Methylomagnum ishizawai: one gene and its partners. The protein of the gene in region 3 interacts with the protein of the main gene of each other region in a pairwise test. Links are inferred from orthologs where the notes say so. Each region holds a gene or a part of one and is shown on either strand. Other genes may lie near its edges. The genes, in order: secB, lysA and B9N93_RS02940.

What was found.
Region 1: the proteins of B9N93_RS02940 (region 3) and secB interact in binary tests that used the Escherichia coli proteins (3 or more experiments, as listed by UniProt). The link is inferred for Methylomagnum ishizawai from one-to-one orthologs.
Region 2: the proteins of B9N93_RS02940 (region 3) and lysA interact in binary tests that used the Escherichia coli proteins (3 or more experiments, as listed by UniProt). The link is inferred for Methylomagnum ishizawai from one-to-one orthologs.

What each region holds. Positions count from the first base shown.
Region 1 is NZ_FXAM01000001.1:3,952,412-3,962,019, reverse strand. The notes cover bases 3,199-5,962. They hold secB (protein-export chaperone SecB), read left to right. Parts: upstream 3,199-4,227; coding sequence 4,228-4,698; downstream 4,699-5,962. Other genes in these bases: B9N93_RS17650 (type I secretion system permease/ATPase), read left to right, coding at 5,864-5,962; B9N93_RS17655 (NAD(P)H-dependent glycerol-3-phosphate dehydrogenase), read left to right, coding at 4,717-5,721; B9N93_RS17665 (rhodanese-like domain-containing protein), read left to right, coding at 3,731-4,180; B9N93_RS17670 (ArsR/SmtB family transcription factor), read left to right, coding at 3,392-3,703. In the rest of the region: B9N93_RS17685 (hypothetical protein), read left to right, coding at 1-583; B9N93_RS17680 (S41 family peptidase), read right to left, coding at 618-1,961; B9N93_RS17675 (murein hydrolase activator EnvC family protein), read right to left, coding at 2,006-3,133; more of B9N93_RS17650, read left to right, coding at 5,963-7,636; B9N93_RS17645 (HlyD family type I secretion periplasmic adaptor subunit), read left to right, coding at 7,658-8,986; B9N93_RS17640 (TolC family protein), read left to right, coding at 8,990-9,608. UniProt on the Escherichia coli protein: One of the proteins required for the normal export of some preproteins out of the cell cytoplasm. It is a molecular chaperone that binds to a subset of precursor proteins, maintaining them in a translocation-competent state.
Region 2 is NZ_FXAM01000001.1:2,385,864-2,395,583, forward strand. What follows is about bases 4,303-7,178. They hold lysA (diaminopimelate decarboxylase), read right to left. Parts: upstream 6,427-7,178; coding sequence 5,179-6,426; downstream 4,303-5,178. Other genes in these bases: B9N93_RS10565 (DUF484 family protein), read right to left, coding at 4,303-4,347; dapF (diaminopimelate epimerase), read right to left, coding at 4,344-5,168; lptM (LPS translocon maturation chaperone LptM), read right to left, coding at 6,426-6,656; B9N93_RS10585 (transglutaminase-like domain-containing protein), read right to left, coding at 6,778-7,178. In the rest of the region: N-acetyltransferase DgcN, read right to left, coding at 1-293; B9N93_RS10550 (FkbM family methyltransferase), read right to left, coding at 477-1,259; B9N93_RS10555 (DUF2333 family protein), read right to left, coding at 1,620-2,660; tyrosine recombinase XerC, read right to left, coding at 2,724-3,650; more of B9N93_RS10565, read right to left, coding at 3,658-4,302; more of B9N93_RS10585, read right to left, coding at 7,179-7,623; B9N93_RS10590 (peptide deformylase), read right to left, coding at 7,869-8,552; B9N93_RS10595 (hypothetical protein), read left to right, coding at 8,691-9,440; B9N93_RS10600 (SDR family oxidoreductase), read right to left, coding at 9,448-9,720. UniProt on the Escherichia coli protein: Specifically catalyzes the decarboxylation of meso-diaminopimelate (meso-DAP) to L-lysine. Is not active against the DD- or LL-isomers of diaminopimelate.
Region 3 is NZ_FXAM01000001.1:664,904-674,539, reverse strand. What follows is about bases 152-2,943. They hold B9N93_RS02940 (response regulator transcription factor), read right to left. Parts: upstream 1,991-2,943; coding sequence 1,313-1,990; downstream 152-1,312. Other genes in these bases: B9N93_RS02935 (Spy/CpxP family protein refolding chaperone), read left to right, coding at 2,173-2,634; B9N93_RS02945 (HAMP domain-containing sensor histidine kinase), read right to left, coding at 152-1,308. Outside these bases: more of B9N93_RS02945, read right to left, coding at 1-151; dut (dUTP diphosphatase), read left to right, coding at 3,121-3,582; B9N93_RS02925 (phosphomannomutase/phosphoglucomutase), read left to right, coding at 3,714-6,245; argB (acetylglutamate kinase), read left to right, coding at 6,245-7,153; B9N93_RS02915 (dihydrofolate reductase), read left to right, coding at 7,493-7,987; B9N93_RS02910 (FABP family protein), read left to right, coding at 8,067-8,699; cyclic pyranopterin monophosphate synthase MoaC, read right to left, coding at 8,762-9,241; B9N93_RS02900 (methyl-accepting chemotaxis protein), read right to left, coding at 9,306-9,636. UniProt on the Escherichia coli protein: Response regulator member of the two-component regulatory system CpxA/CpxR which responds to envelope stress response by activating expression of downstream genes including cpxP, degP, dsbA and ppiA.

The DNA of each region.
Region 1 (9,608 bases), 3.3 Mb from region 3 along the record:
CCGGGAACAGTTGGAAGCGCTCTATCCCTATGATCTGGTCCGGCGCAATTGCGTGACCGAGTTGGTGCGGGCGGTGGATTCGGCGTTCGCTTCGGAGCCACAGGCGCGGGCGGCGCTGGGCGGTTATCTGGCACCGGGCGAGGACTGGGGTTTCGTGCCGTTCCGGTGGTTCGATCTGGTCCGGCAGCGGTTCCGGGCCGGACCGGTCGCGGTTTTGCCGTCCTATCGCAATCGCAAGCTGGGCCAATTCGCGGCGCTCGGCGCGGGTTGGCCGGTCTTCGCGGCGGAATCCACCACCCTGACTTCCAGCTTCTACCGGATCAAGCCGGGGGACGGCTTGTTCTTGTTGTTCACCGAGGACGTGTTCTGGGCGCGGCCCTTGTACGGGGCGGTCAATCTGGCCTATGGCCTGGGCGGGGCGGCCTTGGGGCTGGTGGCGGGGCCGTTCGACCGGGGGGGATTATTGCGGGAAGGTTTGCGCGGGGCGTTGTTCAGCCTGCCGGAACTGGCGTTCGCGAATATCAGGAAGGGGAGTTTCGAGGGCGTCCGGGATCAGGCCGGGCCGGACGGCGGGAACCCGTAGGCGCGGGCGGAAGTCCGCCCGCGCCTGTCGTGCCTCAGTTTTTCTTGGTCACGGCGGTGCTGCCGCCGCGATGGCGGACGATGTTGATGCCCTTGAGCAGGTTCAGCGCCTCGTTCAAGGGATAATCCTGCAAGGCCAGGGCTTCTTCCTTGTCCTCGGCGCTCTTGGCGTCGTCCTTCTTGGGTTCTTCCTTCTTGGTCTTGTTGTCGAGGTGGTTGACCAAATCGGCTTCCTTGATCGGGGCGAATTCGGATTGCGCCACCGCTTCCAGCTTCACCTTGGAGATCGGCACGTCGGGCGCGATGCCCTCGGCCTGGATCGAGCGGCCCGATGGCGTGTAGTAGCGGGCCGTGGTCAGCTTGACCGCGCCGCCGTTGCTGGTCGGCAGGATGGTCTGCACCGAGCCTTTGCCGAAGGTTTTTTCGCCCATGATGATGGCGCGTTTATGGTCTTGCAGGGCACCGGCCACGATCTCCGAGGCCGAGGCCGAACCGGAATTGATGAGGACCACGATGGGGGCGCCGTTCAGTACGTCGCTGGGCGTGGCGCTGAACCGCATCTTGGAATCCTCGACCCGGCCATCGGTATAGACGATCAGGCCATCGTCCAGGAAGGCGTCGCTGACCGCGACCGCCGCGTTGAGGACGCCGCCGGGATTGTTGCGGAGGTCCAGCACCAGCCCTTTCAATTCGCCGTTCTTGCGGAGGTCGCCGAGGGCTTCGAGGACGTTGTCGCCGGTTTTGGATTGGAAGCTGGTGATGCGGACATAGCCGTAGCCGTCTTCCAGCAAGCGGCTCTTGACGCTTTTCACCTTGATGATGTCGCGCACCAGCTTGATCTTGATCGGCTGTTCCACGCCTTCGCGCACGATGGTCAGCACGATGGGGCTGCCGGGTTCGCCGCGCATGAGCTTGACCGCGTCGTTGAGGCTCATGCCCTTCACCGGCTTGTCGTCGAGGCGGATGATGAGATCGCCGGCCTTGACGCCGGCCTTCTGGGCCGGGGTGTCGTCGATGGGCGAGATCACCTTGACGAAACCGTTCTCCATGCCGACCTCGATCCCCAAGCCCCCGAACTGGCCGGTGGTGCCGACCTTGAGTTCGTTGTATTGCTCCTTGTCGAGATAGGCCGAATGCGGGTCCAGCCCGGTCAACATGCCGCGGATGGCGTCTTCGAGCAGTTTGTCGTCGGTGACGGGCTCGACGTAATCCTGGCGGATACGCCCGTAAACCTCCGAGAAGGTCTTCAATCCCTCGAAAGGAATCGAGTTGACATCGCCCCCGGCTTCTTTCTCGGCCAACGCGCTGCCGCCGAGGCTGATCGTAGCGCCGAGCGCGACGCCTAGGGTAAGGGTTAGAAGATTTCTCTGTCGCAACATAGGTTTTCTCGTCAACAAAAACGCCACGAATTTCACAGGGGCCGTCAATGGGTGCGGTCGCACCACGGCAGGGGGTTGACCGCCCGGCCCTGTTCCCGAATTCCGAAATAAAGGGCGGGTTCCGCCCGGCCGCCGCTGGTGCCGACCGTGGCGATCACCTCGCCCGCCGCCACCCGTTCCCCTACTTCTTTGTTCAAACTTTGATTGTAAGCATAAAGACTCATCACCCCGTCGCCATGATCGACGATGGTGAGCAGGCCATAACCGCGCAGCCAGTCGGAATAGACCACCTGTCCATTGGCGACGGCCCGCACCGGGGTGCCTTCCTCGGCGGCGATCAACAGGCCGTCCCAGCGACCGTTCATCCGGGGGCTGCCGAAGTGTCCGACCAGGCGGCCCTGCACCGGGCAGGTCGGACGGGCGTCGGGGGTGGGGGAGGGCGGGTGGAGGTCGTCATTCCCGGCCGGGGGCGCGGCTTCCAGCGTGGTCAGTAAGTCCCGCAGGTGTTGTTCGTCTTCCTGGAGCCGCCGGAGTTCGGCGTCCTTGTCGCGGAGTTGGTGTTCCAACTGGGCCAGGAGGCCGCGCCGTTGCCGCCTCGAATCTTCCAGCGCGTGGCGTTCTTCGAGGATGTGCTGGCGGGTCTCGTTGAGACGTTGCGTTTCCCGCGAAAGTTCATCGCCCAGGCGTTGGGCGGCGGCCAGTGCGCGGTCGATTTCTTGCAGCAGCGCGGCCCGGGCCAAATTCAAATATCGATAATAGGCTAACACACGCGCGAGCCGGGCGGGTTCTTCTTGGTTCAAGAGGAGTTTGAGCCAATCGCGCTGGCCCAATCCGTAAGCGGCGCGGGCTTGTCCCGCCAGGGCGCGGTGCTGGCGTTCCACCGCGGCCAAGAGGGCGAGGCGTTGGCGCTTGAGGTCTTCCAGGCGCTGGGTTTGTTTGCGGGCTTCGGCTTCCAGCGCCTTGACGGCTTTGAAGGTTTGGCCGTGCTTGCGCTCGATATCGGCCAGTTGTTCGTCGAGCGCGGTTTTTTGGGTTTCCATCTCGTCGCGGGATTTCCGGGCCGAATCGAGGCGTTCCTGGACCGCTTCCAATGCCTGCTGGGGTTCCGCGCCGGCACCGGGTTTGGCGGACAGCGCGAGGCAAAGCAAGGCGAGGATGGGCAGGAGCAACAAAACGGGTCCGCCTCAAAGCGGTTGGGGAGGGGAGGACGCGGTCAGGCGGGAGTTGTTGTCGCCATGGCCGGCCGGGATGGCGGGTTTAGGCGGCTGCGACTTCAAAGTATAATCCCTCGCTTGGTTCAAGCCCGGTGATCCCGGAAACCCGCCGGACACGGCAAATACCAAGGGCGATTCTAACCTTTTTTCGCACGCTCGTCGTCTGCCGTGAAGGTGGTCCGCAGCGTCCACCGCTTACACGATGGGGGGGCATACATGACCGAAACACAGGAAAGGTTGATCACGGAGGAGTCGGATATCGAGCAAGCGGCGAACTGCCTGAAAGCCATGTCCCACCCCTTGCGGCTCAAAATCCTGTGCGTCCTGGGCAAGGACAAGGTCAGCGTCCAGGAGATCGTCGAACAGGTCGGCACCACCCAGAGCAACATTTCCCAACATCTGGGGATACTGCGGAACAAGGGCATCCTCGCCTGTAAGAAAGATGCCAACCGTGTTTACTACTATGTCGATGACCAACGCACCCTACAGTTGATCGAACTGATGAGGGAATTGTTTTGTCACCGCTGATTCCATCCCGTATCGAGAATCCACCCTATGAACGTTACTTTTGATCGGCTCGTTGAATTTATCGGCAATCATTGGATCATGAGCAGCGGGCTGTTTATTGTTATCATCCTGCTGATCCAGGATTTTATCGAGAGCCTGACCCGCAAGCACAAGACCGTTTCACCCATCGAGGCCGTGGCATTGATGAACGACGACCACACCTTGGTGCTGGATGTCCGCGAGCCGAACGAGTTCGACCAGGGCCATATCGAAGGTGCCCGCAACGTCCCCCTGGCGAAGCTCGAAAGCGCCTTGGAACTTGAACCCCATAAGCAAAACCCGGTGATCGTGACCTGCCAGTCGGGCACCCGTTCCCAGCCGGCCTGTAAGCAATTGCTGGCCCAAGGGTTCACCCAGGTGTTCGAGTTGAGCGGCGGTATGTTGGCCTGGGAAGACCAGAAGCTTCCCGTGACCCGGAAACGCGGCGGCAAGAAATAATCCCGCTGAAACCCATCTTTTAACCCCGACATAGGAAAACAAACCCCATGGCCGAAGCAAACGCGCAGCAGCCGGAACGCCAGTTCGCCCTGCAAAAGATTTACATCAAGGATGTTTCGTTCGAGACCCCGCATTCCCCCGAGGTGTTCACCCTCAACTGGGAGCCTAAGGTCGAGTTCAACCTGGCGAGCAATGCCCAGCAGCTTCAGGAAGGTCTGTTCGAGGTCGGTCTGACCGTGACCTTGACCGTGAAGGTCGTCGACAAAACCGCCTATCTGATCGAAATCTGCCAAGCCGGGATTTTTTCGATCCTGGGTTTCCAAGAACAGGAATACGGCCATTTGCTCGGCAGCTATTGCCCCACCGTGCTGTTTCCCTACGCCCGCGAGGCGGTGTCCGATCTGGTCATCAAGGGCGGGTTCCCTCCGATGCTGCTGGCCCCGGTCAATTTCGACGCGCTCTACATGCAGCATCTCCAGCAATTGCAGCAACAGGCGGAAGCCCCGACCAATCATTAAGGCCGGGATTGTCGCGCCATCATGGCTAAGGTATCGGTATTGGGGGCGGGTTCCTGGGGTACCGCGCTGGCGATCTTGCTGGCGCGAAACGGCCACAGGGTCAAACTTTGGGGCCATCATCCCGCCCACGTCGCGGCCCTCCAGGCCGAGCGTCTGAACCGGCGCTATCTGCCTGAAGCCCGCTTCCCCGCGTCCCTCCACCCCGTCGCGGCCCTGCCCGAGGCGGTGGCGGAGTCCGAATTCCTCATCGTTTCCGTGCCCAGCCATGCCTTCGGGGCTTTGCTGGCCGAGGTCCGCCCCCATTTGCCGCCGCGGCCCCGCGTCGCCTGGGCCACCAAGGGTTTGGAATTGGAAAGCGGGCGTTTGCTGCACGAGGTGGCGGCGGCGGTGTTCGGGCCGGAAGCGGCGACGGCGGTATTGTCCGGTCCCACCTTCGCGGCCGAGGTCGCCGCCAACCAACCCACCGCCATGACCGTGGCCTCGAAAAATCCCGAATTCGCGGCGGCCCTGGTCAATCTCCTCCACAACGAGCGGTTCCGCGCCTATAGCAGCGACGATATCGTCGGCGTGCAATTGGGCGGGGCCACCAAGAACGTCCTGGCCATCGCCGCCGGGGTGGCGGATGGCCTGGGTTTCGGGTCCAATGCCCGCGCCGCCCTCATCACCCGCGGCTTGGCGGAAATGACCCGGCTGGGCCTGGCCCTGGGCGGTAAGCCCGAGACCTTCATGGGCCTGGCCGGGGTCGGCGATTTGCTCCTGACCTGCACCGACAACCAATCGCGCAACCGCCGGTTTGGCCTGGGCCTGGGCTGGGGTGAATCGAGGGCGGAGGTCGCCGCCCGCATCGGCCAGGAGATCGAAGGCATTCCCACGGCCAAGATTCTCCATGGCCTAGCCCGGAGCCATGGCATCGAGATGCCGATCACCGAACAGACCTACAGGATTCTTTACGAAGGACTCGCCCCCTTGGAAGCGGTACGGAACCTCCTGATCCGGGAACCCAAGTCCGAAGCCTGGGCTTGACCGGGGGCAGCCCCGCAATCCCCGCTATGCTTTCCAGGAGGATCGACAAGGATGTCCCCCCCGGCCAAGGCCGCCGCGCTCCGGCCACGGCCTTCCCGAACCTGGTTGATCCATCGATATAAAGCACGGAGTTCCGGCATCCATGACCCCATCCCAAGGCAGCGGTCGGTCCAGTTTCGCGGAATCCGACCTGGGCAAGGCGTTCGCGGCCTGCAAAGGCTCGTTCCTGTTCGCCGGCTTCTTCAGCCTGTTCGTCAACTTGCTGTTGCTGGTGCCGTCGTTCTACATGATGGCGGTCTACGACAAGGTCATCAGCAGCGGCAGCGAATCCACCCTCTACATGCTCACCTTGATTACCGTGTTCCTGTTCCTGGTGATGGGCGGGTTGGAATGGGTGCGCTCGCAAATCCTGATTTCCACCAGTACCCGGCTGGATCAATTGCTGGGCAACCGGGTGTTCGATTCGGTGTTCGCCCAGGCGCTGGCGACCGGCGGGCGGATGGCGACCGCCCAGCCTTTGGGCGATTTGCTGCAACTGCGCCAATTCCTGACCGGGCCGGGCTTGTTCGCTTTTTTCGACGCGCCGTGGATGCCGATCTATCTGGTGTTGATGTTCCTGTTCCATTGGGCCTTCGGCGTGCTGGCGGTGGTGTCCGCCATCGTCCTGGGCGTGCTGGCGGTGTGGAACGAACTCGCCACCCGCTCCCATCTGGAACAGGCCAACCGCGAAGCGGCGGAGGCTAGCCAATTCACCCAGCGCAACCTCCGCAACGCCGAGGTGATCGAGGCCATGGGCATGCACGAGCCGCTGCGCGCCCGCTGGCAACAGAAACAGATGAAGATGCTGTCCCTGCAAGGCCAGGCCAGCGCCAAGGCCGGCTTGATTAGCATGCTGGGGAAAACCTACCGCCTCACCATCCAATCGCTGGCCTTGGGTTTGGGCGCGTATCTGGCCTTGCACAAGGAAATCACGCCGGGCCTGATGATCGGCGGTTCGATCCTGCTGGGCCGGGCCTTGGCGCCTTTGGACCTGATGATCAGCAATTGGCGCGGCTTCCTCACCGCCCGCGAAGCCTATCACCGGCTCGACCGTTTGCTGGCGGCAGTGCCGGAGCGCGAACCCCCCATGCCCTTGCCCGCCCCGCGAGGCCGCATCGCCCTGGAACAACTGGTCATCGTCCCGCCCGGTGCCCAGGAGGCGGTCATCAAGGGGATCAACCTGGTGCTGGAACCCGGCACCCAACTCGCCATCATCGGACCCAGCGCCGCCGGCAAATCGACCCTGGTGCGCGGCATCCTGGGGCTATACCGTCCGGCCAAGGGCTGTGTGCGGCTGGACGGGGCCGATATCCTGCACTGGGACCGTCGGCAACTCGGCCAATACATCGGTTATCTGCCGCAGGATGTGGAATTGCTGGACGGCACGGTCAGCGAGAACATCGCCCGCTTCGGCGAGATCGATCCGGAAAAAGTGGTCGCCGCCGCCAGGGCCGCCGGTATCCACGACATGATCCTGCGCCTGCCGCAGGGCTACGATACCCGGCTGCTCGGTAACGGCGGCGTGTTGTCGGCGGGGCAACAGCAGCGCTTGGGGCTGGCCCGCGCCCTGCACGGCGATCCCCGCGTCGTCATTTTGGACGAACCCAATTCCAACCTCGACCAAGCCGGCGACATGGCTTTGATCGCCACCCTGGCCGAACTCAAGCGCCAGGGCAAGACCGTGATCATCATCACCCACCGCACCAATATGCTGGCCCAGGTGGACAATGTGCTGATGCTGGTCGATGGGCAGGTGGCCCTGTGCGGTCCCAGGGACGAGGTGCTCGCCAAATTGAACCAAGCCCAACAGCCCCAGCCAACAGCCCAACCGCGCCCGGTCCAGCCCGCCCGCATCGGGCAGGCCGCTTCCTCCTAATCCCGCAGCGAACCCCAGCCCATGTCATCCGTACTTAATACGACCCCGGCCTTGCCCGACGACGACCGTCCCGCCCGCCGTATCGGTCTCGCCACCGTGCTGCTGGTGTTCGGCGTGTTCGGCGGCTGGGCGGCCCTGGCCCCCCTGGACAGCGCCGCCCTGGCCCCCGGCGTCATCACGGTGGAAAGCTACCGCAAGACCGTCCAGCACCTCGAAGGCGGCATCATCGAGACCCTCCAGGTCCGCGACGGCGAAACGGTGAAGAAGGACCAGGTCCTCGTGACCCTCGACAACACCCAGCCCAAGGCCCAGCTCGAAGTGCTGCGCGGCGAATACTATATCGCCGCCGCCCGCGAGGCCCGTTTGGTGGCCCAGCGCGATGGGCTGGCCGGGGTGGCCTATCCCCAGGATTTGCTGGTCCACCGCGACGATCCCAGGGTGCAGGACGCCATCCGGGTGCAGAGCCAGACCTTCGCGGTGCGGAAAACCGCCCACGAGGGCGAGATCGCCGTCTATCGTCGCCAAGTCGAGCAATTGAAGGCCAAGGCCAACGGCCTGAACTCCCAGCGCCAGAGCCGCGAGCGCTTGGTCGAGTCCTATCGTGGCGAATTGAAGGATTATGCCAGCCTGTTGGAAGAAGGCTTCACCGAGAAGCAGAAGGTCCGCGAATTGGAGCGCAGCCTGGCCCAGAGCGAGGGCCAATTGGGCGAATTGGTGGCCGATGTCGCCGCCACCGAACTCCAGATCAGCGAGACCGAACTCAAAATCCTGCAATTGAAAAAGGAATTGCAGCGCGAGGTCGCCAAGGAACTGGTCGAGGTCCAGGCCCAGAGCTTCGAGCTACGCGAGAAAATCCAATCGGTGGAGGCCACCGTGCAGCGCACCGTCATCAAGGCGCCCGAAGCCGGGATGGTCATGGGGCTGGCGGTGCATACCCTGGGCGCGGTGATCCCGCCCGGCGGCCATATCCTCGACATCGTGCCGCAGAACGAAAAGCTGATCGTCGAGGCCCGCGTCTCCCCCAACGATATCGACCGGGTCAAGGTGGGGCAACAGGCCGAAATCCGCTTCACCGCCTTCAAATCCAGGGAAACTCCCAAGATCGACGGCAAGCTCGCCAGCCTGTCCGCCGACCGCTTGGTCGACGAGCGCCAGCCGGAGGCCATGCCCTACTATCTGGCACGGGTCGAGGTGTCGCCGGAGGGGTTGAAGGATTTGGCCGGCCAGCATCTGGAACTGGTGCCGGGGATGCCCGCCGAGGTCCTCATCAACACCGGGGCGCGGACCTTGTTGGAATACCTCACCCGCCCGCTCACCGACACCTTCGCCCGTTCCTTCATCGAGGATTGAGCCTTGCGTAGCCTTTACCCGAGTTTGGTCCTGGCGTTGTGGGCGGGGCTGGCCCAGGCCGCGGGGCCGGTGGACCTGCTGCAATTGTACGAACAGACCCTCGCCACCAACCCGGTGCTGAAGGGCAAGGAATACACCATCGACCAGGCCCATGCCCAGCGCGACCAAGCCCTGAGCAAGCTGTTGCCGCAGGTGATGGCGGTCGGCAATTACAGTTGGAACGAGTTCCGCCAGGACCGCGGCAGCCGCTTCCCCGGCTACACCGTGGACGGCTACGCGGGTATGCGCGGGGTGATCCAGGCCCGGCAGGCGTTGTTCGATCTGCCGTCCTACCTGGGCTATCAAAGCGCCGGTGCCTCGATCCAACAGACCGAGCAGGAATTGGAGGCGGTGCGGATGGCGACCACTGCCGATCTGATCGACCGCTATTTCATGGTGCTGGAGGCGGTGGACGAGATGAGCTATGTCGAGGGCGAGAAGGCGCTGACCACCAGCGAGATGCAGCGCATCCGCAGGATGTACGAGCGGCAGATGGCGATGGTGACCGATCTCTACGAGGTCGAAGCCTATTACCAGACCCTCCTGACCCGCGAGATCGAGGTCGGCAACGCCAAGGCCGTGG
Region 2 (9,720 bases), 1.7 Mb from region 3 along the record:
AGGCCGTTGGCGAGGTCCAGACCGGCTTGCAGGGCCGCCAGCAACTCGGGTATCCACGCCGCCGCCAGCTTGCCGCCCCGGTTGGCGACCCCGACGATCAGGGTTCGCGCTCCGAGCGCGGCCGCCGTGTCTATCGAAACTTCCGGCAATCCGGTGTCGGCTTGGCAGCCCGGCAGCCTGAACTGTCCCACGCAATCCTCGGGACGCCAACGCGCCACGCCATAGGCGGTTTTGGCGGCCAAGGGGTCGGGGGCGTCGCCCAGGAAGAGGAGATAGGGTTTGGCGATGAGCATAAAGCGTCCTCATGTTGGGAACCTGAGAACGGGGATTATGGCCTGCCCTGGGATTTCCGGGGGGATCGCCAGGGCAATGCAACATTTCGCGTGGCTCCGGGTCCGGCCTTGACGGGGGGCCGGGCCGATGGCGGCCCGGCTGCCGTCTTGGGGGGAAGGCGGGGCTTCGCGATCTGGCCGGGTTTATTCCGGCAGGAAAATATGGTCGTTCGGGCTCAAGGATTGATCGAAACGATAGCCCAGCGCGTTCATGGCGGCCTCGCCGGAGGGGAATTCGTTCAGGGGTTTCCTGAGTTCGACCCAGATGATGGGGCGGCACCGCGCCAAGGTTTCCTTGGCCCCCATGAGCGCCGCCACATGCCCCCCTTCCACGTCCATTTTCAGGAAATCCAGGCGTTCCAGGTTCATGGTGTCGAGGGAGGTCATCGCGTATTCCCCGTCGTCGCCGACCTGGAACGAGGAGGCGCCGGTATTGACCGCGTTGTATCGGCCGAGGTTGGTACGGCAGGGCCGTTCCCCGACGGCCGCGTTGGTGGCTATGACGTTGGTAATCTCGTTGAGGGCGATATTGCGTTGGAGTATGCGGAAGGTCTCGTGCAAGGGTTCGAAGGAATAGACCCGTTCGGCCCGGCAAACCTTGGAAAAATAGACCGTGTGGTTGCCGATATTGGTGCCGACATCGGCGATGATGGCCCCAGGCGGGATCATGGCCTGGGCTTTACGCAGCAGGTGGAATTCGTAGAACGTATTCCGCATCAGGATGAAGTTCTGGATGAAATCGATATTCGCGAACGGGAGATACATTTTGAATATCTGGTCGGAATAGAGGAATTCATGGACCTTTTCCGGTCCCATGGCCAGATATTTCTGCTGTACGTTGAGAGTGGTGATTTGCTGCAATATCTGCTTCAGCAATTCTTCTTGGGATGGCAGGGCTTGCTTGGGTTCTCGGGTATCTTCGGACATGCTGGGAGCCTTTTGGTTTGGAGCGTGGTCGAGGGTTTTGACAGGCCGCGATAGTGGATTATCGCGGGCTGGATGGGTACCGACCCAACCCGGCGGGTTGCGATGGTGGGCTATGACGCGCTTTCATGGCAGGGCGTGCCCGCGGGGTAGGGGGATAATATTTTCATGAAGACCCGGGCCTATGCCCGGAATCCTCTGGATTGAGTATATCAGAAAGATCGGAAAGCACGGCCCGGAAGCCACCACGGCCTTTTTACGCGGGGCCGCATACCGGGATTGTCGTGGAATGCCGGAATCCGGGGCCGGGCATGAAAAAAGGCACCCCTTCCGGGGTGCCTTCGCCGTGTGGGCCGGGTGCTATCAACCTTGTTGCAGCAGGCTACGCAGGTCGATGGTGGCGGCGTTGGCGCGGGCGATGTAATTCGCCAGGGTCAGCGAATAATTGGCGAACAGGCCGAAACCGCTGCCGTTCAGGATGACGGGGCTGAGATAGCTGGCTTGGCTGTTTTCCAGTTCGCGGATGATCTGCTGCAAGGAGACCAGGGCGGTCTTGTTGCTCAGGATATCGCGGAAGTCGAATTCGATGGCCTTCAGCACATGCATGGCGACCCAGGAATAGCCGCGGGCCTCGAAGAACACGTCGTCGATCTTGAGCCAGGGGGTCTTGGTGAGTCCGGGGCGGCGTTCCTCGGTGGTGCCGGGGGCGTCGGCGGTGCTGGCGCTGAGGCGGTTGGAGTAGTCGCCCATACGTTTTTCCAGGATTTCCAGATATTGGCGCAGGTTGTCGGCGCGGGCGTAGAAATTGGCGTCGCGTTTCATCAGCCGTTCCCGGTAGCCTTCCAAGGCTTCCACGCCTTTTTCGTATTCCGACTCCGAGGACGGCAATTGCCAGGATTTGTGGTCGAAATAGAAGAATGGTTCGCCCTTGGCGAGGTCGGGGTCTTCGCGCGATTGGGTTTGGGAACGGGAGATATTGTTACGCAGGGCGGTGGTGGCGTCGCGCAGGGCGATCAGGGCGCCCAGTTCCCAATTGGGGATATTGTCCAGCATCACGCTGGGAGGAAACACGTCGTTGGTCAGGAAGCCGCCCGGCTTGTGCAATAGGGTGTCGGCGCTCTCGATCAAGGCGGTGGCATAGGTATAGCCCAGGGGCAGTTCCTTGGGATTCTTGATATTGGCCGATTCGGCCGCGACCTCGACCACGTCGAACCGGGCCGGTTCGCGGCTCCAATACCAGGAGATGGCCAGCATGGCGAGACCCACCACGCCGAAAAAGATGCCAACCTTCCAGGCCGTGCCCCGCTCGCGGAAGCTCTTGGTGCCGAAGATACCCTTGGTGCCGGGGGTGGCGGAAGGGGTGGGGGAAGGCTGGTGATCGACATGCTCTGCTGGCGCTGACATGGTGGCGTCCTGGTTGCGGTTTCCCGAAGGCGGCGATTATAGCTTAAAAGCAGGCGGGGTCCGTTAGCCCTGGCCGTCCTTGGCACGGTTTTTCTTGCGGGCGCGGGGGTGGGCGTTGTCGTAGACCTTGGCCAAATGCTGGAAATCGAGGTGGGTATAGACCTGGGTGGTGGCGAGATTGGCGTGGCCGAGCAATTCCTGCACCGCCCGCAAATCGCCGCTGGCTTCCAATAGATGGCTGGCGAAGGAATGGCGCAGGCGGTGCGGATGCAGGTGTTCGGGAAACCCTTGCCGGAGCTGCCATCGGTCCAGGCGGACCTGGATCGTGCGCACCGAGATGCGCCGCCCCAACCGGCTGACGAACAAGGCGGTCGCTTTGGCATCGGCATAGGCGGGGCGGAGGTCCAGCCAGCGTTCCAGGGCGGCGAGGGCCGGACCGCCCACCGGCACCATCCGCGATTTGTCGCCCTTGCCATGCCGGATCAGCACTTGGCCCGCGTGCCGGTCTACATCGTACAAGTCCAGCCCGGTCAATTCGGACAGGCGCAGGCCGGAGGAATAGAACAATTCCCAGATCGCCAGATCGCGGATATCCAGCGCGTCCTCGGCGGGCGCGTCTAGGAGTCCGGCGAGTTGGTCCACGTCCAAGGGCTTGGGGAGCGTCTTGGGGGTTTTGGGGGCGCGGACGCCCTGGGCCGGGTTGCGTTGGGCTTCGCCGCGTTTGACCAGAAAGGCGAAGAAGCCCCGGATCGCCGACAGTTCCCGTTGCAGGCTGCGGCTGGCGATCTTATCGCGGTGGCGCAGTGCGATATGCTCGCGGAGCTGGGCGGGTTCCAACCGGGTCCAGTCGGCGATGTCCTTGCCCGCGCAGAATTCCCGGAGGCGCGCGAGGTCGTGGGCATAGCCCTCGACCGTGTGCGGCGAGGCGCGGCGCTGGCACCTCAGGTTATCGAGGAAGGCCGCGACTTGCCGATCCGCCAGGGCGTCCATGGGGAGGTCAGTCCGGGATCAAAGCGGCCAGCCGGGCCGAGACGATCTCGCCCATCTGGGCCAGGAAGAACGAACCCAGGCCGGGTTGGTAGCGCTTGGGATTGCGGCTGCCGATGGCCAGCACGCCCTTGAAACCGGCGTGGCGCAAGGGTACGAAGGCGCAGGAGGCCGCTTCCCCGCCATGGGCGCCGAACAACGATCCACCCTCGTGCGGCGCGAGGCTGAGGCAATGGGGGTCGCCATCCGCTAGCGCGAGGCCCCATAGGGGCGTGTCGCCGGAGAGCGCGAGATTGGCGATGGGGCTGTCGAACATCGGCTCGGCGATGCGCACCGCCACGAAATCGGCCTGGAAATATTCGTGCAAACCCCATTTCAGCCCGGCCAGGGCGTCTTCCAGGCTGCGGGCGTCGATCAGGGTCAGGGTCAAATGGTGGAGGCGTTCGCGCAAAGCCTCGTTGTCGCGGGCGACCTGGAGGATTTCGGCCATTTGCTGCTGCAAGCGCTGGTCGCGTTCCCGCAGGATTTGGATATGCCGGGTGATTAAGGACACGGCGTCCCCGCAAGGATGGGGGATGGTCAGGGTTTCCAACAAGGCCAGATGGTGCTTGAAGAACTCGGGATGCTTTTGGAGATAGGCTTCCACCTCGCGGGCGGTGGTCCGGGTTCTTTCCTTGCGCTTGGCGGTTTCGGCGCTCATGCGGGGATTTCCCCCTCGAACACGCTGACCGCCGGGCCGCTCATCAGCACCGGAGAACCCCGGCCCGCCCAGGCGATATCCAACCTCCCGCCGGGAAGATCGACCCGCACCGGGCTGTCCAGCCAACCGCGTTCCACGCCGACCACCACGGCGCCGCAGGCACCGCTGCCGCAGGCCAGGGTTTCGCCGGAGCCGCGCTCGAACACCCGCAGGCGGATATGGTTCCGGTCCACGATTTCCATGAAGCCGATATTGGCCCGTTCCGGGAACAGGGGATGGCTTTCCAGGCGCGGACCCAAGGCCGCGACCGGGGCGCTGTCCACATTTTCCACCCGCAATACGGCATGGGGATTGCCCATCGACACCGCGCCGAACTCCCAGGCCGCGCCGTCGATCTCGACCGGGTAAGCCAAAGCTTCGGCTTCCGCTAGCAACGGGATTTGGGCCGGGGCGTGGCGCGGCACGCCCATGTCCACCGTGACCGAGCCATCCGGGCGCGGGCGCAGGATCAAGCGGCCCGCCTGGGTATCGACCCGGATTTCGTCCTGGTCGCACAGGCCATGATCCCGCACGAAGCGGGCGAAGCACCGCGCCCCGTTGCCGCATTGGGCAACTTCGCCGCCATCGGCGTTGAAGATGCGGTAGCGGAAATCGGCGTCGGAATCCTGGGCCGGTTCGACGATGAGGATTTGGTCGCAGCCGATACCGAAATGGCGGTCGGCTAGGAAGCGTATCCGTGCGGGCGAGAGGTCCACGGCTTGGCGCACGGCGTCGATCACCACGAAGTCGTTGCCCAAACCCTGCATTTTGGTGAATTTCATAGGGTTCGCTTCAGCCGGGCAGGATTTCATCGCGGAACAAATCGGCCAAGGTTTCCCGCTGGCGGACCAGGAGGATTTGTTCGCCATCGACCAGCACTTCGGGCGGGCGGGGCCGCGAGTTGTAATTGGAACCCATGCTGGAGCCATACGCCCCCGCCGAGCGCACCGCCAGCAAATCGCCTTCCCGGATCGCCAGTTCGCGCTCCTTGCCCAGGAAATCGCCGGTTTCGCAGACCGGGCCCACGATGTCGTAGACCTGGGCCGGGACCGTATCCGATGGTTTTACCGGCAGGATGGTTTGATAGGCGTCGTAGAGGGCCGGGCGGATCAAATCGTTCATGGCCGCATCGACGATGGCGAAGTTTTTCAGGCGGTTGGACTTGAGATATTCCACCTTGGTCAGCAACACGCCGGCATTGCCGACGATGGCGCGGCCCGGTTCCATCAGGATTTCATAATCGGTCCCGGCCAGCAGTTCGGACAGGGCGGAAGCGTAGTCGGAAGGTTCCGGGGGGAACTCGTCGCTATAACGGATGCCCAGGCCACCGCCCATATCCAGGTGATGGATGGCGATGCCATCCTCGCGCAAGTGTTCGGCCAGCTTGAGTACCCGCGCCAAGGCGTCGATGAAGGGTTCGACCTCGGTCAATTGCGAGCCGATATGGCAATCAATGCCGACCACCGCGAGATTCGGCAGGCCGGCGGCGTGGCGGTAGCAGTCGCGGGCCGCGTCGATATCGATGCCGAATTTGTTTTCCTTGAGTCCGGTGGAGATATAGGGATGGGTTTTGGCGTCCACGTCCGGGTTGACGCGCAGGGAAACCGGGGCTTTCACGCCCAGTTCCCCGGCGATGCGGTCGAGGCGGTCGAGTTCGCCCGGTACTTCGACATTGAAGCAGCGGATGCCCACTTGCAGCGCCCGGCGCAATTCGTCCTCGCGCTTACCCACGCCGGAAAACACCACCTTGGCCGGGTCGCCGCCCGCCGCCAACACCCGTTCCAATTCGCCGACCGAGACGATATCGAAGCCGGAACCCAGCTTCGCCAGCACGTTCAGCACGGCGAGGTTGGAATTGGCCTTGACCGCGTAGCACACCAGGTGCGGACGTTCGCCGAAAGCCCGGTCGAAGGCCCACCAGTGGCGTTCCAAGGTGGCGCGGGAGTAGATGTAACAGGGGGTGCCGAAACGCTCGGCGATGGCGCGGAGCGGCACGGATTCGGCGTGGAGTTCGCCGTCGCGGTATTCGAAATGGTCCATCAGAATGGTTCTTGTTGCGGGAAGGATTGTTCTACTTGATCCGATTGATCCGGTTTGGGGGTCGTGGCCGGAGCGGGGTTGGGTGTGGTTTTCTTTTTGGTGGCGGCCACGGGCTGGCGCGGCGGCGGACGCTCCAGATAGAGCGGCCCTTTTTGTCCGCAGCCTTGGGCCAGCAGGGCCGAGAGGCCGAGGGCGGCGGTGAAGGCGGCGCGGCTTTGGGGTGTGGTCATGGAGGTTCGGGCGTAACGGTCCGGTACAAGGAAGGCGGGCATTTTAAAGCAAAAGCGGGCGGGTTGGGGGAGGTGGGATTGGGGCGATAGTGGGCGTGGATGCCTGCCCGCCGGGCTATGGCTACAGCGTGGAGCGCTGCTTGAGGGTTTGCGCGACTTCCGGGCGGGAGAGTTCATAAGTCCAGATGTCGAACTTTTCCAGAACGTGTTTACCAAAGCTCGTGGTCAGGGCGACATCGGCGGCATCCCGACCGCGGGCCATCAAAACGCGCCCTACGCGGGGGATATTGTTGCGGGAATCGAAAGTATGCCATTCCCCTTCCAGAAACACCTCGAACCAGGCGCTGAAATCCATGGGAGGTATCACCGGCACCTGAATATCGCCCAGATATCCCGTGGCATAACGCGCGGGAATGCCCATGCACCGGCAAAGCGTGATGGCGAGATGGGTATAATCCCGACATACCCCCCTCTGGTCTCGGAAGGTATCGTAGGCGGTACGGTCGCAGCGGGCGGCTTCATGGGCGAAAGTGACGTGGTGATGTACCCAGTCGCAAATGGCCTGCACCCGCCCCCATCCCGTCGGCCCGTGCCCGAAAAGTTCCCAGGCGACATCCGACAATTTCTCGATCTCGCAATAACGGCTGCCCAACAGATAAAGCAGGGTATCGCTCGGGAGTTCGTGGATGGTATGTTGGCGGGCGTCCGGTTTCAGGATATCCGGTAAACCGCCATCCACCACGATGGTATCGTTCTTGAGGTGCAAGCGCCCGCCGGGACAGAAGGCCCGTGCGCACCGATTGCCATAGATGTCTGTGAATTCCTCGATGGTGATGGCGGGATCACTGCTCAAGCGCTCGGGCATCATTAACAATGACGCCCGCTCGGGATGCGTGTAGAGCATCAGGATCATTTCCGTGGGCTGGGGGAACGAATAGGCGATATCGAAACCGATTCTAATAAACATGGAATGCTCGGGGGGTCGAAGGATTGGCCCGATGATCGGGCCGGGCTTTGAAAAGGTGGTTTGACTCTGGTATGGCCCATCGCGGCGCTATGGCCGCTACGCTTGCCGCGTTGCCATAAACAGCAGGAAATCGGGGTTTTTTCCTCCCTAGGGCATGGGGACATGCCCATTCTACTGGGCTGGAGCGGAAGTGGTTTGTTTTTTATGGGGGTGGCCATGGGTTGGCGCGGCGGGGGACGCAGCCCTCAAGGCCGGGCCGCTTTGGCCCGCGCTTGCCAATGCGCTCGGGCCCGCGCCTGGCAATCGGCGTTTTCCAGGTCGGCACAGCCCACCTCGGCCAGGAAACCGGCCATCCCGTCCTTCGGGATGAACCAACGTGGATCGTGACCGCTGCTCAACAGCGTGCCGTCGAGATGGTCGAGTTCTTGTTGGAACACCACGGCCTCGGTGCCGGAGAGGGTTTCGCGGCGTTCCGCGCCGTCCGGGGTTTGATAGCGGATCGTGAGATGGGCCGGTCTTTCGGTATAGCGATAACCCCAGGGCACCGACAGGCAACGCTCCCAAGAGCCAAGACGCTGCGTCGAGGCGGCGACGCGCTGGGGATTGAGGAAGGCTTGGAATTCCCCGCCGGCCTCGCGCCGCAATAATGCGACCCGCACCGGAACGCCGATCTGGACCGCCGCCAAGCCCAGGCCGTGCATGGCTCGGACCGTGCCGCGCATATCGGCGAGCAAGGCGGACAATGCCGGATTGTCCGGCGCGATGGGTCGGCTGGGTTGTTCCAGGCGGATGCGCTGCTCCGGGATATCCACGCTGAGGGTCGTGGCTATGGCGGATCGGGCACGCTGCCGCAGATGTTCGATTTCGGCGGGTGTCAGGCCGCCGTCGGCATGGCAGGCCGCCGCCACGAGCGGAAGGACGAGCGCCAAGCAAAGGGATGGTGTGCAGGACCTTGGGCTTGTTGTCATGGGCAGCCTTCAGCTGGGGTTCAGCCAGGAAAAGTATAAATAGATACGCGGGGTTGCCGCCCCCACATGTTTCCACTACGCATAGCGAGAGCGGTCCTCATGAAATCCTCGGTCGTGTATTGCCTGGTCCTGCCCGTGTTGGCCTGGATGGCTTCCGGTTGCGCCGAGTATGCCGGGGGTGGCTATGGGATGCGGCGGGCTTATCCGGGGGGCTATTATGAAACCCAAACCTATCCGGCTTATTCCGGATATCCGGGTTATTCAGCCCCGGCGGGATATGCCTATCCTAACGCCGGATATTATGAGGAAAGGCGGTACTACGGCGACCACGACCACCACCACCACGACGGACATGGATGGCATCGGACACCACCGCCGCCCCCGGCGCCCCAGCCACCGACACCCTGGCAAAGGCTCAAGGCCGTGGAACGCGAGATGCGCCACGACCAGGGGCAATACCAGCAGCAAAGCCAGCATCTCGACCAGCGCCGACAGCAGCGGGAACAGCACTTGGATCACCGGCTGGACCGGACCGAACAGCGGAGATTGGGCTATCTGGAGCATCACCACGCCAACCCGGCGGCGTTCGAGGCCGAGCGCCAGCAATTCCAGCAGCATCGGGATTCCGCGACCCAAAGACTCGAACAGCGGTTCGAGGCCAAGCAGGACCATCTACGCCAGCGCGAGGCCGAAGAACAGGCCCGTTTGGCGCGGCAGCAGGCGCATTGGCAGGCGCGGGTACAGGAGCATCAAGCCCAGCATCCGCCCCAGCCGCAACCACAATGGAACGGCGGCGGCGAACATCATCGCGGCTGCGGCGAAAAGCGCCGACAGCGCGGCGAATGCTGATCCCGGCCTATCCTACCCGGCCCAGGAGCCAATCCAAGGCCCGCGTCGGCAGTAGCCTTTTCAAATAGGCGAACAGATAGGTCGGGAACGTCACGTAATAGCGGGCGCGGGGCCGCTGGGATTCCAAGGCCAGGATCACCTTTCCCAACACCGCTTCCGGTCCCAGGGTGAACGGCGCCGCCGGGCCTTCCTTTTGCAGGCGGGTTTCCATCGCCGCATAGGTCTGGCGGTGCGGGCTGTGTTCGGGCTGTATGTGCTTCCGGTACATGGCGAAGGCGTT
Region 3 (9,636 bases):
GGCGCTGATCGAACCCCCATGTGCCTCGACCGCCCGCCGGGCGATGGCGAGTCCCAAGCCGAAGCCCTCCGGCCCACCGCCATCGGCGTTACGGAAAAACGGCTCGAAAATCGCGGCCAAGCGCTCCTCGGGCACGCCCGGTCCCTGGTCCAGCACCGCCAGCCGCACCCGCCGCGCATCACTGGCCGCGTCGATTTCCAGGGTGACGCGGCCACCGGGCAGGGTGTGCTTGATCGCGTTGCGCACGATGTTCTCGATGGCCCGGTAGATCAATTCGCCGTAGCCACGGATCGGGATTTCGCCCAGTTCGGGACAGACCACGGCCACATCCTTGGCCGCGGCCTCGAAACGGGCGTCCTCGACGATAGACTCGACCAACTCGCCCAGATCGACCTCTTCCACCCTGGCCCCCGGCATCCCGGCCTCCAGCCGCGACAGGGTCAGCACCTCGCCGACCAGGGCGTCGAGCCGCCCGGCCTCGCGTTCGATGCGGTCCAGGCTGGCAGCGGCCTGTTCCGGCCGCTGGCGACCCAAACCCACCGCCGCTTGCAAGCGGGCCAGGGGCGAGCGCAACTCGTGGGACACATCGTGCAGCAAGCGCCGCTGGGCTTGCACCAACTGGCCGATGCGCTCGGCCATATGGTCGAAATGCCGTCCCAGGTCGGCCAGTTCGTCGCGGCGGCGGCCCATGTCCGGCCCGGCGCGGGTTTCCAAACGGCCCTGCGACAGCGCGGCGAAGGCCGAGCGCAGATGCCGGATCGGCTTGGACAGATACCACGCCAGCCACGCGCTAAACAACAGGCTGGTCAAGAACCCCGCCGCGCCCAGCACCAGCCAGGGCGGCGGCCTGCCATACCGATGCGGCGGAGGCGGCGGCGGCGGCGGTTCGCCGGGGAGCGCCTCGGGCACGGGCATGAACAACAAGTAGCGATGGCCGTCCTGGGCCGGGATTTCCCGGATTTGCCGGGGATAATCTCCGGTCCGCGCCCAGAGCCGGGCTTGTTCCAGCGGCTCCGGGGGTAAAACCCGCCCCAGGAGGTCGCGGCCCTGTTCATCCACCGCGTAGACCGGCGGCCCCCGCCCGTCCCCGGCCTCGGCTAGGAAATCCCGCAGCGCCGCCAGCCCGCCCCAGCGCAGCACATCGGCCGCGGCCCCCACGCCCAGGGTGGCGTGCCCGCGCACCAATACCCCGCCCATGGCCTCGCGCTCGCTGCGATGGTGCCAGGATACCAGCGCCCCGACTCCCGCCGCCGCCGTGACCTGGGCCAGCCAGATCGCCAGGAACAGTTTCCAGAACAGTTGGCCCATGGCTTCACTCCTTCACGAACAAATAGCCCCGGCCCCGCACCGTCTGAATCCAAGATTCGCCGTCCGGCCTCGCGCCGAGCTTCTGGCGGATGCTGCTCATATGGACATCGATGCTGCGGTCGAAGCGGACCAGGGGCCGGCCCAGGGCGGCTTCGGACAATTCGCCCTTGCCCACCACCTGGCCGGCCTGGCGGGCCAGGATTTCGAGCAGGCTGAATTCGGTGCTGGTCAGGTCCAAGGGACGGCCCTCCCAGGACGCGGCGCGTTTATGCGGATACAGGGCCAGGGGACCGACCGCGAGCGCGGCGTCGGTTTCCGGGGCGTTCTGGGTGCGGCGCAGGATGGCGCGGACGCGGGCGGCCAATTCCCTGGGCGTGCAGGGCTTGGGCACGTAGTCGTCGGCCCCGAGTTCCAGGCCGAGGATGCGGTCCAAATCGTCGCCCTTGGCGGTAAGCATCAAGACCGGCAAGCGGCTGTGCAGGCGGATCCGGCTGAGCGCCTCGATGCCGTTCATGCCGGGCATCATCACGTCCAGCACCACCAGGGCGTAGCGGCCCGACAAAGCCGCCTCCACCCCGCTAACCCCGTCGTGCAGCGCCGTCACCGCGAAGCCCTCGCCCCGCAGGTATTCCGCCAGCATCCCCGCCAGTTCCTCATCGTCATCGATCAACAACAGGTTCATGGTTCGTCTTCCCGTGGATGGCCGCCCCGATGATAGCCAAAGCCCACCGGCCCGGAGGTCGCGGACCCTGGGTTTTACATAGTTTTACATTGGGCTTAACCCCCGTTTACGTGGGCTGCTGGAATACTTACCGCCACAGGGGAGGCATACCGCGAACCCCTATCCGCCACGAGGCAATCCCCATGAAATACCGTCCTATCCTACGCCGCATTTTCCTGTCCGCCTGCCTGCTCGGCCTGCCCTGGGCCGCGTCGGCCAATCCGCCCAATTGCGCGTTCGAGGGCCACGGCGGCAAACCCGGCTTCGCCCCGGACCGGCTGCCCCCGTTCCTGAATGGCATCAGCCTCGACGAGGCCCAGAAAACCAAGATCACCGAGTTGCTCAAGACCCAGGGCGAAGCGCTCCGCGGCAAGGCCGAAACCGGCCACCAAGCCCGCAAGAAACTGATGGAATTGGCGTTCTCGTCCGATTACAGCGACGACAAGGCCAAGACCCTGGTCGAAGCCGACGCCCCGGCCCTGATGGAAGTGGCGATAGGCCACGCCCGCCTGGACCACGCGATCTTCGAATTGCTGACTACGGACCAGCGGCGCCAAGCCCAGGAGAACCTGGCGAATTTCAAGGAGCGCTTCGGCAAACCCTAAGGTCCGGTCCCGGAGTTCCCCATGGAACGTTTGATCCACCTCTGGCTGCTGGTCAACGGCACCGTGCTCGTAGGACTGCTGGTGTGGTCGGTCAATTTGGCCCGGCGTGAGCGCATCCAGCGCCCCTGACCGGACCCCGGACCCGTCGGCGAAATACCCCATCCCAACCATCCCCCCGCAATCCGGGCGGGTCCGGTCGAACCGGCTCCCGCCCCCGCTTCCCGCCGGGTTGTGAAGCCTTCCCCATCCAGATTAAACTCCCCCGCGAAACCGGACTTCGGGTCCGGTATGGGCGTGGCGGGCCACGGATTTTTCCGCCCCGGCCCGATCCAGGACAGAAGCAGCCCAAGCTGACAGCCCCCCGAACCATCATGCCCCCGCCCGTTTCCCGTCCCCACGCCAATCCCGGCCCGGAATCCCCGTCCCCCGCACCTTCCGTCCCGCGGCGGGCCGGGACGGCGCACACTTCAACACCACGGACCTTTTATGCGAAGAATGATCGAAGCCCGCATCGTCAACGACCTGCTGGGCGATAGCGTCCCGCTGCCCACCTACGCCACGGACGGATCGGCCGCCATCGACCTCCGCGCCTGTATCGCCGAACCCGTGACCCTCGCGCCGGGTGGCCGCTGTTTGATCGGCAGCGGGCTGGCGCTCAATATGATGGACCCCGGTCTGGTCGCCATCGTGGCCTCGCGTTCGGGGCTATCCTTGAAGCACGGCGTCCGCGTCGCCCAAGGCATCGGCGTGATCGACGCCGACTACCATGGCGAGATCGGCGTGATCCTGGCCAACGATGGCGGCGAACCCTATACCGTGCGGCCGGGCGACCGTATCGCCCAACTCCTGTTTCAACCCGTGGTACAGGTCGAACTGGGCTTCGTCGCCGGTTTCTCGACCACCACCGGACGGGGTGCGGGCGGATTCGGCCATACCGGCCAGTCGTAAGCGCCGCCGCCCGGACCCGAACCGCTGCGGATACCACCCGATTCCAGCCCCGTGCCGATTTGAGGAGACCCGATGAGACCCTGCGCAGCGCTCCCGTCCACACCCGCCCAGGCCGGACCGGACGGTATCCGATGAAACCCAAGCTCAAATTCACGCTCAAGTCCAAGCACGATTCCGAAAGCGGGCCGCGCCTCAACCTCGCCCGGTTGTTCGCGGGTCTCGGCGGCTTGTCCTTGCTCGGCCTGGTGGGGAGCGCCTGGGGGCTTTACACGCTCGCCATCCAGGGGCAGGCAACGGCCAGCCTGCAAGGTTCGCGCTGGGTCGCCGAAACCGCTGCCGCCCATCTTTCCCACGTCCTGGCCCTGAGCGGCGGCGTCCTCGAACAGCAGGCCCAAGACCCCGATTACGCCCGCATCCTCGGCGGCGGGGAACCCGACCGCATCCGGGCCGCGGAAGAACGGCTGACCCGCGCCTTGCCCGAAGCCCTGCTGGTGCGGCTGTTGCCCGACAGCCTCGACGTGCCGGACGAGCAACGCACGCCGCGCATGGGCTATGCCGACCTGGACGCGGTGCGGCAGGCGGGTTCCCAGCCGATGCCGCCCACCCTGCACGCCGCCAACACGCCGGATGCCCATATCGCCCTGGCCAAGCCCCTGGCCGGAGGCAATGGGGTCGTCCTGGCCAGCCTCACCCCCAAACTCGCCACCGCCGCCCTGCCCAAGCTCGACCGGGGCGGCCTGGAACTCAAGCAGCAAAACCTCAGCTTCGCCTTCCAGGGTGAAACGGCGCTCAAGTCCACGCCGCCGGACGGCACGGTGCCGGTGCCCGGCACGCCCTGGACCCTGGCCTATTGGGGAGCGCGTTCCGATGGGGCGGAGTTGCCTTGGTTCCTGGGTTACGCCGGTTTGGCGGCCTTGCTCATCGCGGCCGGGGCTTATCTCGCCCAGCGCTGGGCCACCGCCGCCCTGCGCCACGACCAGGACAATATCGTCCTGATGGTGCGCGATGCCCTTTCCGGCAAGGGACCGCGGCGTTATCCGCTCCAGCTCGGGGATACGCTACGGCTGGCGCTGCAACTGGAGCAATTGAAAGGACCGCCGCCCGCGTCCCCCACCGCGTCCGAACCTAGCGTCCCGGCCCCGCTGCCGGGCCTTCCCGCCGAAGGCCCATACAATCCCTTCAGTATCGTGCTGGCGGAACCCGAGATCACCGAATTGCCCGCGGTCGAAATCCCCACCGCCGCCACCCCGCCAACGGCTCCCGCCGTCAGCCTCGACCCCGCCCTGTTCCGCGCCTACGACATCCTGGGCACGGTGGGCGCGAACCTGACCGCCGAGACGATGCAACTGCTGGGCCGGGCCATCGGCAGCGAAATCCGCGAGCGCGGCGAATATACGGTGGCCATGGGCCGCGATGGCCGCGCCTCCAGCCTGGAACTGGCCCAGGCCCTGGGCCGGGGCTTGACCGCCAGCGGTTGCTCGGTAATCGACGTGGGGCGGGTGCCGACCCCGGCCTTGTATTTCGCCCTGCACGCGCTGGGGTTGGAATCGGGCGTCATGCTCACCGGCGGCGACGCGCCCCCCGACCAGAACGGCCTGAAGCTGCTCATCGGCGGCGAGCGCCCGGACCGCGACGGACTCCTGAAGCTCAAGGAACGCATCGAACACGATCATTTCGCCAGCGGCAACGGGATGTTGGAGGCACAGAACATCCTCCAGGATTACGCCGAGAGCATCGTCCACGACACCCAGTTGGGCCGCGAGATGAAGGTCGTGATCGATTGCGGCAACGGCGTCACCGGCCCCTTCGCCCCGGATTTGTTCCAGGAAATCGGCTGCCAGGTATTGCCGCTCTACACCGAGGTCGATGGCGCTTTCCCCAACCATTTCCCCGATCCCAGCCAAACCGCCAACCTCGCCACCGTGATCCGCGCCGTGCGCCAGGAACGGGCCGACCTGGGACTGGCCTTCGACAGCGACGGCGACCGGCTGGGCGTGGTGGATTCCTCCGGCAAGATCATCTGGCCCGACCAGCAGATGATGCTGTTCGCCGCCGACGTGCTGTCGCGCCAGCCCGGCTCGGACATCGTGTTCGACGCCCAATGCACCCGCCACCTCGCCAGCCACATCGTGCGCAACGGCGGACGGCCTTTGATGTGGAAGGTCGGCGCGGTGCCGCTCCACACCAAGCTCAAGGAGACCGGGGCGCTGCTAGCCGGGGATTTGGCCGGGCATTTCTTCTTCAAGGAGCGCTGGTCCGGCTTCGAGGACGGACTGTACGCCGCCGCCCGTTTGCTCGAAATCCTGTCCGGCGACCCGCGCCCCACCGCCCAGGTGTTCGCGGAACTGCCCGAGAACGTCAAGCTCCCGGAACTGCGCATCAACATGTCCCACGCGGAGAAACCCCGGTTCCTGGAACAGGTCCGCGCCCAGGCCGATTTCGCCGATGCGCGGATCACCGATATCGACGGGCTGCGGGTCGATTTCGCCGACGGCTGGGGCTTGGTGCGCGACGATCCCGACAGCCCGACCCTGGCGCTGCGCTTCGAAGCCGACAATCCCGATACCCTCCTGCGCATCCAGGGCGAATTCAAAACCCTATTGCAAAAGGTCAAACCCAAGCTTTCCTTCCCCTTATCGCTCTCGGAGAGGCTCGACCCCTGATGAAACTGCAATCCGCCCTGGAAACCGCGTCCGCATCCCAAATCGCCCACGTCCTAATCGAGGCGCTACCCTATATCAAGCGCTTCAAGGGCAAGACCCTGGTGGTGAAATACGGCGGCAACGCCATGACCGACGAGCGCCTGAAGCAGAGCTTCGCCCGCGACATCGTGCTGCTCAAGCTGGTGGGCATCAACCCGGTGGTGGTCCACGGCGGCGGGCCGCAGATCGGGAACCTCCTGCAACGGCTGGGCAAGACCAGCGAATTCGTGCAGGGGATGCGGGTGACCGACGCCGAGACCATGGACGTGGTGGAAATGGTGCTGGGCGGTTTGGTCAACAAGGAGATCGTCAACCTCATCAACCAGCACGGCGGCCGGGCGGTGGGCCTGACCGGCAAGGACGGCGATTTGGTGCGGGCGGAGAAGATCGCCCTGACCCAGCTCGCGCCGGGAGCCGACGAGCCGGAGATCATCGATATGGGCCATGTGGGCCGGGTCAAGAGCATCGACCCCCGCGTCGTCGATACCCTGGTGCGCGGCGATTTCATCCCGGTGATCGCGCCCATCGGGGTCGGCGACGACGGTTTCTCCTACAACATCAACGCCGACCTGGTGGCGGGCAAGATGGCCGAGGTGTTGAAGGCCGAGAAGCTGATGCTGCTGACCAACACGGCGGGCATCCTGGACAAACAGGGCGGCTTGCTGACCGGGCTGTCGCTGGCGGAGGTGGAGGACTTGATCACCGACGGCACCATCAGCGGCGGGATGATCCCCAAGGTGCGTTGCGCCACCGACGCGCTGAACGGCGGAGTCGCCAGCGCCCACATCATCGATGGCCGGGTCGATCACGCTGTGCTGCTGGAACTGCTGACCGACCGGGGGATCGGCACCTTGCTGCTGCGGCGTTAGTATCTGTAGGGCGTGGTGTTCCATTCCGTCGCCATCGCCAAGCAATCCATGGAACGGGCCAAGACCTCCACCGGATTGAAGGTGACGGTGGATATCCTGGACGGGGTCTAAGCCACGGTGAAGAAGTGTTCCGCCGACCTCCTCCAAACCATGACGATCATCTTCGACGATTTCCTGCCACGATGGAACTATCGCGCCATTCCCATGGCTATCTGATTTCGGGAAGTTATTTCCGACCAAATCCTTACAGCGAGGACATGCAGCATGGTCAAACCATCGAAAACCGCCTGACCCTTGTGAATCCCTTTGCGTTGCCTTGACGGAAAGATGCGAAACGCTATGAAAATCTCCCTGATCGTCGCCATGGGCGCGAACCGCGTCATCGGCGTGGACAAGCGGATGCCCTGGCATTTGTCCGCCGATCTCAAGCGCTTCCGCCAAATCACCCTGGGCAAGCCCATCCTCATGGGCCGCAAGACCCACGAATCGATAGGCCGACCCTTGCCGGGGCGCACCAATCTCGTGCTGACCGCCAATCCAGCCTATACGGCGGCGGGGTGCGTGGTGGTCCACAGTCTGGAGGCCGCTTTGCGGGCGGCGGAGCAGGCGGGCGCGGATGAATTGATGGTGATTGGCGGGGCTGCGCTGTACCGGGAATGCCTGCCCAGGGCCGACCGGCTCTATCTCACCTTGATCCAGCGGGAGTTCGCGGGCGATACCTTTTTCCCGGAGTTCGATCCCGGCCCCTGGCGGGAAACGGCGCGGGAGGATATCGAACGCGACCCCGACAGCGGCCTGGGCTATAGTTTCGTGACGCTGGAACGGGCGGATTGATAACCGCCGGACCGGTTCCAGGCTGGACGGATTTTCCTATCATCGGGCCACCCACCGCCACCACCGCACGAGGATACCCATGGCCGATTTCCCCGAAGACATCTACACCGAAGCTTCCGACATCGATATCGACACCCTGGGCAATCTCGGCCCGCTGGCCGCGTTGGCGGGCATCTGGCAGGGCGCGGACGGGATCGATATCCGGCCCAAACCGGAAGGCGGCAAGCAACAGGCGTTCGTCGAGCGCATGGAACTTCAACCCATCGATCCGCAGACCAACGGCCCGCAGTTGCTATACGGCCTGCGCTACCACACCCATATCGTCAAGCCGGGGCAGGTGAAGACCTATCACGACCAAGTCGGTTATTGGCTATGGGAACCCGCCACCGGCACGCTGATCCAGACCTTGACCATTCCCCGCGGTTTGGTCGCGCTGGCGGTGGGCCGGGCCGGGGCCGACGCCAAAAGCTTCGAACTGGTCGCGACCGAGGGGGCGGAAGCCTATGGCATCCTGGGGACGCCGTTCCTGAACCATGGGTTCAAAACCGCCGAATTCCGCATCAAGGTGGATGTCCATGACGACGGTACGTGGTCTTACGACGAGGATACCGTGCTGCTCATCCGGGGCCGGGCCGAGCCTTTCCACCACCGCGACAGCAACACCTTGGTCAAGATCGGGGAGCCGACCCCGAATCCCTTGGCCCGCCGTTAGCGCATTTCCGGTTTGGGTTTGCGCCCAGCCATAGGGTGGGCATGTACCCATGCCCACCGCTGTCATTCCTCCCGCCGCCATTCCCCCGATTTCCCGCCTGCCTTTTCCAGCAGCCGGATGGCCTGTAGGGTCATGCCCCGGTCCACCGCCTTGCACATGTCGTAGATCGTCAACAGCGCCACTTGCACGGCGGTCAGGGCTTCCATTTCCACGCCGGTCTGGCCCGCCGTTTTCACGGTGGCGACGCAGCGCACGCGCTGGTGTTCCGGCTGGGGTTCGAGGTCCAGGCTGGCGTGGGTGAGGGCGATGGGATGGCAGAGCGGAATCAGATCGGCGGTTTTCTTGCTCGCCATGAGGCCGGCGATGCGGGCGATACCCAGCACATCGCCTTTTTTATGGCTGCCGGACAGGATGAGGGCCAGGGTTTCCGGGCGCATCTCGATATAGCCTTCGGCCACGGCGCTGCGCTGGGTGCTGGGTTTGTCGCCCACGTCCACCATGTGGGCGGCACCTTGGGCGTTGAAATGGGTGAGTTCGGTCATGGCGGGCGTCCGGGGTGGAAAGGCGGGCCATTATAAAGCCACGCCTTGCCCGGACGTGCCGGGGTTATCGCGCCAGACCGATGCGGAAGCGGCCCACTTGGTCTTGCAACTGCGAGGCCAGCCGCGCCAGTTGCCCGCTGGCGTTGGCGGTCTGCTCGGCCCCGTCGGCGGTGTCACGGGAAATACCGCTGATATTGACCACGTTGCGGTTGATTTCCTCGGCGGTCACGCTTTGTTCTTCCGCCGCCGCCGCGATCTGGGTGTTCATATCCTTGATGGTGTCGATGTAGCGGTTGATGGTTTCCAGCGAGCGGCCCGCGTTCACCGCCTGGTCCACGCTGTTCATGGCGGCGGTTTTGCCCTGGGCCATCGCCGCCACCGCTTGGTTGGCCCCG